DNA from 2 places in the Bacillus sp. CPT56D-587-MTF genome. Region 2 is predicted to be linked to the other one. Evidence: a T-box and tRNA genes for the amino acid it is inferred to sense, from the RefSeq annotation. Region 2 holds a T-box; the other holds one or more tRNA genes.
What was found. A T-box is a leader RNA that pairs with one kind of tRNA and senses whether it is charged. The one in region 2 lies ahead of pheS (phenylalanine--tRNA ligase subunit alpha), so its partner is inferred to be a tRNA-Phe.

Region 1: it has a tRNA-Phe gene. The T-box ahead of pheS (phenylalanine--tRNA ligase subunit alpha) is inferred to sense a tRNA for this amino acid. The anticodon was not compared.

The regions. Positions count from the first base shown of each region.
Region 1 covers NZ_JBYTEF010000001.1:372,846-378,525, forward strand. The annotation lists rRNA gene rrf (5S ribosomal RNA) at 1-32, shown strand, start outside; tRNA gene AC3WVZ_RS01845 (tRNA-Val) at 38-113, shown strand; tRNA gene AC3WVZ_RS01850 (tRNA-Tyr) at 122-205, shown strand; tRNA gene AC3WVZ_RS01855 (tRNA-Gln) at 217-291, shown strand; tRNA gene AC3WVZ_RS01860 (tRNA-Lys) at 296-371, shown strand; tRNA gene AC3WVZ_RS01865 (tRNA-Leu) at 386-466, shown strand; tRNA gene AC3WVZ_RS01870 (tRNA-Gly) at 496-570, shown strand; tRNA gene AC3WVZ_RS01875 (tRNA-Leu) at 587-675, shown strand; tRNA gene AC3WVZ_RS01880 (tRNA-Arg) at 679-752, shown strand; tRNA gene AC3WVZ_RS01885 (tRNA-Pro) at 763-836, shown strand; tRNA gene AC3WVZ_RS01890 (tRNA-Ala) at 853-925, shown strand; tRNA gene AC3WVZ_RS01895 (tRNA-Ser) at 946-1,038, shown strand; tRNA gene AC3WVZ_RS01900 (tRNA-Ser) at 1,094-1,186, shown strand; tRNA gene AC3WVZ_RS01905 (tRNA-Met) at 1,207-1,283, shown strand; tRNA gene AC3WVZ_RS01910 (tRNA-Asp) at 1,287-1,362, shown strand; tRNA gene AC3WVZ_RS01915 (tRNA-Phe) at 1,371-1,446, shown strand; tRNA gene AC3WVZ_RS01920 (tRNA-Thr) at 1,457-1,529, shown strand; tRNA gene AC3WVZ_RS01925 (tRNA-Trp) at 1,536-1,606, shown strand; tRNA gene AC3WVZ_RS01930 (tRNA-Ile) at 1,617-1,693, shown strand; tRNA gene AC3WVZ_RS01935 (tRNA-Asn) at 1,702-1,776, shown strand; tRNA gene AC3WVZ_RS01940 (tRNA-Glu) at 1,778-1,849, shown strand; gene AC3WVZ_RS01945 (CBS domain-containing protein) at 1,978-2,397, shown strand; gene AC3WVZ_RS01950 (DUF3965 domain-containing protein) at 2,718-3,869, shown strand; gene AC3WVZ_RS01955 (hypothetical protein) at 4,110-4,442, opposite strand; gene AC3WVZ_RS01960 (SH3 domain-containing protein) at 4,448-5,602, opposite strand.
Region 2 covers NZ_JBYTEF010000001.1:4,201,465-4,207,314, reverse strand. The annotation lists partial or broken gene AC3WVZ_RS21675 (IS1182-like element ISBth7 family transposase) at 1-1,238, opposite strand, end outside; partial or broken gene AC3WVZ_RS21670 (DNA-binding protein) at 1,392-1,547, opposite strand; partial or broken gene AC3WVZ_RS21665 (CPBP family intramembrane glutamic endopeptidase) at 1,606-1,686, opposite strand; gene AC3WVZ_RS21660 (HD domain-containing protein) at 1,761-2,318, opposite strand; gene sspI (small acid-soluble spore protein SspI) at 2,495-2,704, opposite strand; gene AC3WVZ_RS21650 (TrmH family RNA methyltransferase) at 2,787-3,584, shown strand; T-box leader at 3,633-3,861, shown strand; gene pheS (phenylalanine--tRNA ligase subunit alpha) at 3,906-4,940, shown strand; gene pheT (phenylalanine--tRNA ligase subunit beta) at 4,959-5,850, shown strand, end outside.

The sequences.
Region 1 (5,680 bases), 3.8 Mb from region 2:
CTTGTCCCTGTGAGAGTAGGACGTTGCCAGGCAAAATGGAGGATTAGCTCAGCTGGGAGAGCACCTGCCTTACAAGCAGGGGGTCGGCGGTTCGATCCCGTCATCCTCCACCATATATGTCGGAGGGGTAGCGAAGTGGCTAAACGCGGCGGACTGTAAATCCGCTCCTTCGGGTTCGGCAGTTCGAATCTGCCCCCCTCCACCATTCTTAATTAATGGGCTATAGCCAAGCGGTAAGGCAACGGACTTTGACTCCGTCATGCGCTGGTTCGAATCCAGCTAGCCCAGCCATTAAGAGCCATTAGCTCAGTTGGTAGAGCATCTGACTTTTAATCAGAGGGTCGAAGGTTCGAGTCCTTCATGGCTCACCATTTTAATGAAATATGCGGGTGTGGCGGAATTGGCAGACGCACTAGACTTAGGATCTAGCGCCTTTGGCGTGGGGGTTCGACTCCCTTCACCCGCACTTTTAATAAAATAACTCATACATGTCTTGCGGAAGTAGTTCAGTGGTAGAATACAACCTTGCCAAGGTTGGGGTCGCGGGTTCGAATCCCGTCTTCCGCTCCAATTTTCAATATGACATGCCGGGGTGGCGGAACAGGCAGACGCACAGGACTTAAAATCCTGCGGTGGGTGACCACCGTGCGGGTTCGACCCCCGCCCTCGGCACCATATGCGCCCGTAGCTCAATTGGATAGAGCGTTTGACTACGGATCAAGAGGTTAGGGGTTCGACTCCTCTCGGGCGCGCTTTTATTAACGGGAAGTGGCTCAGCTTGGTAGAGCACCTGGTTTGGGACCAGGGGGTCGCAGGTTCAAATCCTGTCTTCCCGATATTCCCAAAAAACATGGGGCCTTAGCTCAGCTGGGAGAGCGCCTGCCTTGCACGCAGGAGGTCAGCGGTTCGATCCCGCTAGGCTCCACTTTATTTAATATATGTCTCGGAGGTATACCCAAGTTCGGCTGAAGGGATCGGTCTTGAAAACCGACAGGCGGTGAGAATCGCGCGGGGGTTCGAATCCCTCTACCTCCTCCATTTTTTCTTTAATGGCTTAGACATATAATAATAAAATATTTATTTTTTCCTTCATGGAGGTATACCCAAGTTCGGCTGAAGGGATCGGTCTTGAAAACCGACAGGCGGCGAGAGTCGCGCGGGGGTTCGAATCCCTCTACCTCCTCCATTTTTAAAACTTTATATTGTCGCGGGGTGGAGCAGCACGGTAGCTCGTCGGGCTCATAACCCGAAGGTCGCAGGTTCAAATCCTGTCCCCGCAACCAAATGGTCCCGTGGTGTAGTGGTTAACATGCCTGCCTGTCACGCAGGAGATCGCCGGTTCGACCCCGGTCGGGACCGCCATTTATGTTGGCTCGGTAGCTCAGTCGGTAGAGCAGAGGACTGAAAATCCTCGTGTCGGCGGTTCGATTCCGTCCCGAGCCACCATTTTTTTTATGCCGGCTTAGCTCAATTGGTAGAGCAACTGACTTGTAATCAGTAGGTTGGGGGTTCAAGTCCTCTAGCCGGCATCATTTAGGGGCATAGTTTAAAGGTAGAACTGAGGTCTCCAAAACCTCCAGTGTGGGTTCGATTCCTACTGCCCCTGTAAAGTATATGGGCCTATAGCTCAGCTGGTTAGAGCGCACGCCTGATAAGCGTGAGGTCGATGGTTCGAGTCCATTTAGGCCCACCATATATTATTCCGCAGTAGCTCAGTGGTAGAGCTATCGGCTGTTAACCGATCGGTCGTAGGTTCGAGTCCTACCTGCGGAGCCATGGCCCGTTGGTCAAGTGGTTAAGACACCGCCCTTTCACGGCGGTAACACGGGTTCGAATCCCGTACGGGTCATACCAAAAAGAGTCAGCATTATGCTGGCTCTTTTTTATTTTGTTAATCCTTTTTATTACGTTACTTTCCAGAAATAAATAAAGGAATTTTGGAAAAGCTATGGTATGTATAAAAAGGAGGAAATCATAATGACACGAGTGAGAGACTTAATGAGTACCCATATTGTACATTGTACACCGCTAGACAATGTATATGAGGCAGCTGTAAAAATGAAGGAAGAATCGATTGGATTAATTCCTGTTGTTGAAAATGAGCAAGTTGTTGGGCTTGTTACTGATCGTGATTTAGTCGTTCGAGGGATTGCTGAAAAACATCCTGGATCTAATAAGATTACAAATGTAATGACAACAAATATTATCTCAGTTTCTCCAAATGATTCTATTGAAAAAGCTACAGAGCTAATGGCACAGCATCAAATTAGACGATTACCAGTAGTTGATAGTGGTCAACTTATTGGCATGTTAGCACTAGGAGATTTAGCTATAAGGGAATCAGCAGATGATCAAGCTGGATTTGCCTTGAGCGAAATCTCAGAGCGTACAGAGTAAATTGAAACTTTCATTAACCGAGAGTTTAATGGTCACTCATAAAGAGCTAAATTATATATAAATTTCAGATACATTATTCTAGTATATATGGATTAAACTAATATGTTAGCGTGATGTATCTGAGACATTATATAATAAGTATGTGGTTAATAATTTCGACATTTTTTAAAATTTGTTATTCTTAATTTTTAATAAGAGAAAAGATGATATACTGATAGATATAAGCATTATGAGAGATTTTGAATATAACAATATTAATTTTTAGTGGTGCGATAATAAATTAATATTTCCTACATAGATGAAAAGGGAAGGGGAATTATATGAAGGCTGTACAGGGCGATCCAAATTGGAATTTGGTTACAGATACATATATAGAACCAAATAATTTCGCTGAATTATTTTCTTTGCTTGTACCTTGTCACCCAAAAGGTGAGGGGAAAGAACGAACTATATTAGTATGGAAAGAGAAAGAATTTTATAAAGAAGAAAATTTAGCGGCATTTATCGTATATGGCATGAATAAAGCAAAGAAATTACCGCAGTTTCATAAAGATGAAATTCCAACTTTAGTGCGTATTCTTCGCTTATGCCAAGAGATTGGTTGGTATGAAGAGGCAAATGATTTTATGATAGCGCAAGGATTAGCTGAGTTTGTTCATACTTCATTGGAATATGAAACATGGGATCTTTTGACGCAATCAGTTGCTTTAAATTATTTAATTATTAAATATCGTATAGGTGAATTGACAGATAGGGATATTGAAATTTGGGATAGAGTTAAATTTAATGAGAAGTGTATAACCGATTGTAAACATTTATTATCTCATAAAGAAGTATTGGAATTTACATTCTTTTATATGTGCAAGAGAGCGAAATCATTATCAAAAGAGCAATTAAATAGTGATATGATGAGTTTAGCAATGTATTGTAATACTTTTGTATATGATTTGTATACACATGATTTATTACGGAAATATCGTAAGTGTACAGATTTCCTATCATATTATGGACCTAGTCAGGCAGTTTTAGCATGTCAAAGAGCTGTATTATCTCAAATTTCCGATCGCTTAGACCCATTAAAGACAACGCATGTAGATGATTATTTATATGTGATGAAAGAAATGATGGAGCATATGACGATAGGAGTAATGGATCGATATGGTCATTTTATTGGAAAGCTACTATCTTATGTGCCATTTTTCGAAATGATACAAGTTCCACAGCATGCATATTATTGTGAAGAATTACTGTATATTTGTAAGGGCATTGAATATAAAGAAGAAACACTACGCAATTATATATTTATACAATTACATGATTGTTTACCATCATTTTTTAGGCTATTTCTTAAAAATAAGCGTTACGCAACGATTCATGATATTCTTTTCTATTGGTGCGATGACGAACAACGAATGAGCTTAGAGAAAAAATATAATCTAAGCTTTATTTATGAAAAATATGCTTGTGGATAAACAATATTTTCGATATGAAAAATTAATATAAATTAAAAAGGATCTCCAGTTTATGTGAGATCCTTTTTTGTTAGTAAAACAAGGAGAAAGTGATTAAGACAAGAAACAACATTCCATATAGGAGAAGTTGTGCAGTATAACTTCCTTGTATACCAAAAAAAGTATTGGCTTTCTTATACAAATGCAATATGTATTTTATTGGAGCATCTTTGAAAGATTGGTACACAGTGTCTCCTCTTTCTAAGCTTCTTGTTCTTGTTTTTGGTTATAAGGGACATTAATATATCTAGCTACAAATAATAAAACAGCCATAAAGAATACTGGAAATACAGTAGATAAATAAAAGCCATTACTAATTATATTTGTTATGAGAGCACTCAAAAGAAAAATAGCATTATAAATATGGGCAATTTTTTGTTTTAGTTGCACTTGAAATGATTCCATCATAATTTCTAATGCAACAAAAGCAATAATAATAGATAAAAATACAATGTTTGTATTGTAAATGATTAAACAACAGATTAAACCTAAAAAGGCTACGTATTCAATTATAAGAGGTATATTGCGTGGCATACAATTTACCTAACTAAATATGGCAGTGGATTTACTGCATTTGTTTTTTCAAAATTCCATTCTCCATTATGTAATTCAAAATGAAGATGTTGCCCGTATGAATGACCTGTGTTTCCCATATGACCTATTAATTGTCCAGTCTGTACTTGATCACCAGCTTGTACAGTGCGATCCTTCATATGAGCATAAACAGTTGTATATAATTTCCCATTGATTTGATGCGCAATGAAAACAACATTGCCATAGCTAGCTGAATAATAAGATTTCACAACTTTACCTGCAGCAGCAGCTTGGATAGAGACGTTTCCTGGAGCGGCAATATCTATACCATAATGCATTTGTTCCCAGCGTATATCAAAGGTTGAGCTAATTCTTCCTTGAGCGGGGAATTTGAAAGCAGCTGGAATTGATGAAGGCTGATCTGTTTTAGCTTGTGGTTGATTTTGTACTACATAGTGTTTTGCTACATATCCGTATCCTGTGCCAAAACGAATTTTATACCAAGTACCTACAGTTTCTACTACTTGTACTTGAGTACCGTTTTGTAATGAACCGAGTAGAGCGCTACTTGTACTAGCTGTGCTACGTACATTTAGATTAGGTGTTGCAACAGTATATTTTGTATTATTTTGAACGGTGATTCCTTTTACTAAGGGTTGTGAACCATTAGAGATGAATGCTTTTTGTACGTAACCTGTTTGGCCATTATGTGATATTTTATACCATTCGCCTTGATCTTCTTGAACGGTAATAAACTTACCATTTGGTAATACATCTAAAATGGAAGATTCTAAATTAGGTTCAGAGCGAACGTTTAATGCATTAGCATTAACGATGTATTGATCATTAGATTGAAGTTTGTTTTTTAGTAAAATAGCATCTTTTTGTACATAACCTACTTTATTATGAACAGATACTTTATACCAACCATTAGTTGTTTCAATGATGTTCACTTTTGTATTAAAGCGAATTGTATCAATTGATGTGCTTTTTACGTTATCTTCTGTATGTAATGCTACTTGATCGACTTTGACATACCCAGTTTTAATATTAGATAATTGTTCAGCGTTTGCTTTTTGTACATTTGTTTCACCCATAGAAGGAAGTAAAGAAGCAATCGCTACAGTAGTTGCTGTTAAAGCAGTAGCTTTCATATTCATGGAATAGAGACCTCCTCTAGTTGTATAGTTGTAATTTTATTATAGTATAAAGATATAATATAGTGGGGGTATTCACAT
Region 2 (5,850 bases):
TAGTTCTTTGGCGTCTGCAAAGCTTCGCTCTATAGTGGAACAGCGTACTTTATACAACCTTTTCCCTGTAGCTGTTAGCTTGTTTTTTCTAGCAATATCCTTATATTTCTCCCACACATGATGAGTGATAACTTTTTGTTTTTGTTTCTTTGAAAAGCACACCTCACGTAACGGACAAACAGCGCAGTCTTCTGGATTCGATTTGTATTGACGGTATCCTTCACGATCAGTTGTTACATATTCTAGAATACATCCCATCGGACAAGCGAAAACATTCATTTCTTCTACATATTTAAATTGGCTTTTCGGTACTTCTTTATTCCGTTTTCCAAATCGGCGATACCCCATCACCATAAATATATTCCGTTCTGATAGTTTCTTACAGATATATCCTGTAAAATAGCCAGCATCAAGGGCAACAGCTTCTACTTTGAAGTCGAATTTATCAATCTGAGCTTGGAGGCGTGCTAAATACGGCTCGGAATCTGCCATATTTCCAGCCGTTACATAGGTATCTGTAATAATATTGTACTTCGCATCAGTCGTACGATGATCCAAGAAATGAAAACCATTTGGTTTTCCATCTCTCATTAAAAATCCACTATCTGGATCCGTTGTACTTATACGAGTTTTTTTGGTAGGGGTATCACTTTCCTTTCTAGGTTTTAATTCTTTTTTCCATGTACCTCACGATCTTCGATTACCGCAGCTTCTAGCTCGTCTATATAAAACTTTGCTTTTTCTTTTTTATATTTATGTACAAATTTATTTTTATTGGCATTGGCCTTAATATGTGTAGAATCTGTCATCAGTGCACGTCCTCCTACCATCCGGTGCTCCGTCGCTTGTCTCACAATCTCATCAAAAATTTCTTCGAAAATATTTGTATGAATAAAACGAGTACGACGATTCCAACTGATTGTAGAGTGATCCGGAATAGTATCCGATAGAGAAAACCCTAAAAACCAACGGTAGGCAATATTCGTTTTAATTTCCTTTTCCAATTGACGCTCAGAACGAATACCGTAAAAATATCCAATAAACATCATCTTAAATAAAACAATAGGATGAATGGACGGGCGTCCATTGTTTTCACAGTAATAAGGGCGTAACTTCTCTTCAATAAAATCAAAACTAATTGTCGCTTCAATTGCACGAAGGAAATGATCTTGTGGAACCAACTCTTCTACAGAAACAGATACACGCTCATCACGATGATTTTTTAAAGCACCCATCATAAAAAATCTCTCCTTTTCCTCTTTTTTATCAGTGTTGACACATAAAAAGAGGTTCAGACACAAAAACAGGCTGTGGAGAAGACTTTCTCCACAGCCTGAGAAAAGCAGGGAATTAATTTCCCTGCTTTTTTGTTTTCTTATACAAGGATTCAATTAGATATAGAATGAATCACCTGCAGACATGAGAACCCAGAAAATAACCCCCAGTAGTCCCGCAATAAAAATAATAAATCCTATGTTGTGTATACTTTTACATTGTGCTTGTAATCCATTTATCCTCGCTAATAAGACAATTAAAGAAATTAAAATTAGTATAAAGAAGTTGTTATAAAAAGAGTAAAGAGAGGTATCATCATGATACCTCTCTTTATCCTAAGAATGCTAACATATTATTGATAATATGAAATAACATAGCTGGAATAATGGATTTTGTTTTCAGGCGTAATATTTAAATATTACATATAAAGGTGTATTTTCCATAAAATAATAAAAGAGGTATCACCCTGTAGTGATGCCTCTTTCTCATTGATAACTATGTTCTGTCTTGTTATTCAATTTTGCTTGCTCTATTTGCAATTCACGCTCTACCAATCGATCTAATTGCTGAATTGCTTTAAGTGCTTTTTCATAAGAAATTGTTCGATAATGATGCGCTCCGCCCGGTTCTTCATCTGCTTCGTCTGCCCATTTAATAATATTTTGAAGAGATGTTCTTTCAATTTCTTGTTCCACTAAGAAAGAATCTGTATGAAGAAGAATTGCAATAGAAATTTCTTTTGCTAGTTTTGGATGTTCTCCTAATCTAATAAGTAATTTATGTGCTCTTTCAGCGCCTTTAATTGCATGGATATCATTCTTTTTATATAAGTCATAATCCCATTCGCCGCCTGTGTACCACGTATGATGTCCGATATCATGAAGGAAGCCAGCTTTTGTGGCAGCATCGACTGAGGCGTGATGCTTTTTGGCTAGGTGAAACGCATGGTAAGCGACAGCGATCGCGTGGACCATTCCAGAACGGTTTACGTATTTTTGTGTAATGTGGTGTTTAAAAATTTGTTCAAGCGTAATACGGTGCATAAAACATTCACTCCTTTTATCTTATGGTGTATATGAAGAAAAATCGATCGGTTTAAATGTATTTTGAACATTGTACTCCATCATAGTTCGTTAGTAAAGTAGAAATGTTTAGGAGAAGAAAAAATTTTTCTGCAAAAAAATCACCTTAGCTTATGCAAAGGTGATTTTCAAATTGCTTATTTTTTTAATCCTTGCTCTAGTGTTTCTAACATTTCGTGCTTTTCATTTTCATCAGCGTTTTTCCAAATGACTTCAAATAAAACGCCAAGACCTGGAAGCATTTTTTCTTCACCGCTTTGAATTGCATCGACGATTGTTTCTTGTAATTGATCTTGTGAATTTCCAGATACATTCGCTAATACGGCACCACGTAAATTAAAACTCATTGCTTTCACCTCTTCTTCAGAATTGAAACTGACGTTAGTTTTTGTTCTTTTTTATGTAAATATGTATGAAAAATAGGCTATAATGATAAGACAAGAAGAGAGGGAAATACATATTATGAAAAACATTGATTCAGTACAAAATCCGCGTGTAAAGCAGTGGAAAAAGCTGCAAACGAAAAAAGAACGCGATAAAAAAGGTTTATTTTTTGTAGAAGGATTCCACTTAGTCGAGGAAGCTTTGAAGACAGGAATTGTAACAGAACTTATCGTTTCAGATCAGACAGACCTTCCGAAAGATTGGACAGTTAATGATGTGGAAATGTACATCGTACCTGAGGCGATTGTAAAAATACTTCGTGAAACAGAAACGACGCAAGGTGTATTTGCTGTTTGTGAGAAGCATGAGAAAGAAGTAGCTCTTACTGATGGGAAATTCCTTTTATTAGATGGCCTGCAAGACCCAGGTAATTTAGGAACAATTATTCGTACAGCTGATGCAGCTGGTATTCACGCCGTTGTGCTTGGAGAAGGTTGTGTTGATGTTTACAATAGTAAAGTACTCCGCTCTACACAAGGCTCTATTTTCCACTTACCAATTGTAAAAGGGAACTTAGAAGAATGGGTAGACAAGTTAAAAGAAAATAACGTTCCTGTATATGGAACAGCTCTTGAAAATGGAGTTCCGTATGGTGAAGTAACGCCGGCTGGCAGTTTTGCATTAATTGTAGGAAATGAAGGAAATGGCGTACGCCAAGAAATTCTTGCAAAAACGGATCAAAACTTGTATATTCCGATTTACGGCGGGGCAGAATCATTAAATGTTGCGGTTGCAGCAGGGATTTTAACGTATTATTTGCAAAGCCCGGTTGCGAACAAATAAAAAACTTCTTATAATAAGTTGAAGTACATTATATTAAAAGTTAAATAACGAAAAACGTTGATAGAGAAGAGTAGCTTACAAAATCGCCATATAGGGAGAGAATGTCGTAGACTGAAAGCATTCTTATGGTAGACGAAAGTGAATTCACCTCTGGAGTTGACGCCAGGACCATGTATATGTAAAGGCGTTCCGGTCAGAATTGATCGTTATAACTAATGAGTGGGCAGACATGTTCTGTCAATTTAGGGTGGTACCGCGAATTTACCTCGTCCCTTTTTGGGAGCGAGGTTTTTTTATTTTTAAAATTAGGAGGGTTCCAAAATGGAAGCACGTTTAAAAGAGCTAAAGCAAAAAGCGTTAGAGCTTATTGAAGAAGCGAAAGAGCTGAAAGGCTTAAACGACGTACGCGTAGCGTATTTAGGAAAAAAAGGTCCAATTACAGAAGTATTACGCGGCATGGGAAAATTATCAGCAGAAGAGCGTCCACGTATGGGAGCATTAGTAAATGAAGTACGTGAAGCGATTCAAACGCGTCTAGACGACAAAATTAGTAACTTAGAAAAAGCAGTAATTGAAGCGAAATTAGCTACTGAAACAATTGATGTTACATTGCCAGGTCGTCCTGTTGAAACAGGTTGTCACCATCCGTTAACGGCTGTTGTTGAGCAAATTGAAGATGTATTCATCGGTATGGGTTATGAAGTAGCTGAAGGAACAGAAGTAGAAAAAGACTACTACAACTTCGAAGCACTAAACTTACCGAAAGATCATCCAGCGCGTGATATGCAAGATACATTCTACATCACAGAAGAAACGTTACTACGTACACATACATCTTCTGTGCAAGCACGTACGATGGAAAATAATAAAGAAAAAGGCCCAATTAAAATTATTTGTCCTGGTAAAGTGTATCGCCGTGATGACGACGATGCGACGCATTCACATCAGTTCATGCAAATTGAAGGTCTTGTAATTGATAAAAACATTCGTATGAGTGACTTAAAAGGTACACTGCAAGTATTCGTGAAAAAGATGTTCGGTGAAGATCGTGAAATCCGTCTTCGTCCAAGTTTCTTCCCATTCACAGAGCCATCTGTAGAGATGGATATTTCTTGTATGATGTGTCATGGCAAAGGCTGCGGCACTTGTAAAGGAACTGGCTGGATTGAAATTCTAGGCGCAGGTATGGTTCACCCGAACGTACTTGAAATGGCTGGTTATGATTCAAAAGAATATCAAGGTTTCGCATTCGGTATGGGCGCAGAGCGTATCGCAATGTTGAAATACGGAGTAGATGACATTCGTCATTTCTATACAAATGATGTACGTTTCTTACAACAATTCAAACGAGCGTAAGGGAAGGAGAGGATAAGTATGTTCGTATCATATCGTTGGTTACAAGAGTATGTAGATATTAAAGATGTAACAGCACAAGAACTAGCAGACAAAATCACGAAAAGTGGTATTGAAGTAGAAGGCGTTGAAGTATTAAATAAAGGTGTAAAAGGTGTTGTAGTTGGTCACGTATTAGAATGTGAAAAACACCCAGAAGCTGATAAATTAAGCAAATGCTTAATCGATATCGGTGAAGAAGAGCCAGTTCAAATTATTTGTGGAGCTGCTAACATTGCAAAAGGTTTAAAAGTACCAGTTGCAAAAGTTGGAGCTGTACTTCCTGGTAACTTCAAAATCAAAAAAGCAAAACTACGCGGTGAAGCTTCTCACGGTATGGTTTGTGCTCTTCAAGAGCTTGGTATTGATGGAAAGTTAGTTTCAAAAGAATACGCAGATGGTATCTTCATCTTCCCAAGTGACGCTGAAGTTGGTGCAGATGCACTTGAAATTTTAAACTTACACGATGAAGTACTTGAGCTTGGCTTAACACCAAACCGTGCAGATTGCTTAAACATGTTAGGTGTTGCTTACGAAGTAGCTGCTATTTATGGCCGCGAAGTAAAACTTCCAGCTATCGACTTACAAGAAACAGCAGAAAAAACTTCTGATTATATTTCTGTAAGTGTAGAAGCGAAAGAAGAAAACCCATTATACATTGCAAAAATGGTTAAAAACGTAAAGATTGGTCCATCACCAATGTGGATGCAAACTCGTCTTATGGCAGCTGGCATTCGTCCAATTAGCAACGTAGTTGATATTACAAACTACATTTTAATGGAATACGGTCAACCGTTACATGCATTCGATTACGATAAATTAGGTTCAAAAGAAATCGTTGTTCGTCTTGCAAAAGAAGGCGAAAAAATTGAAA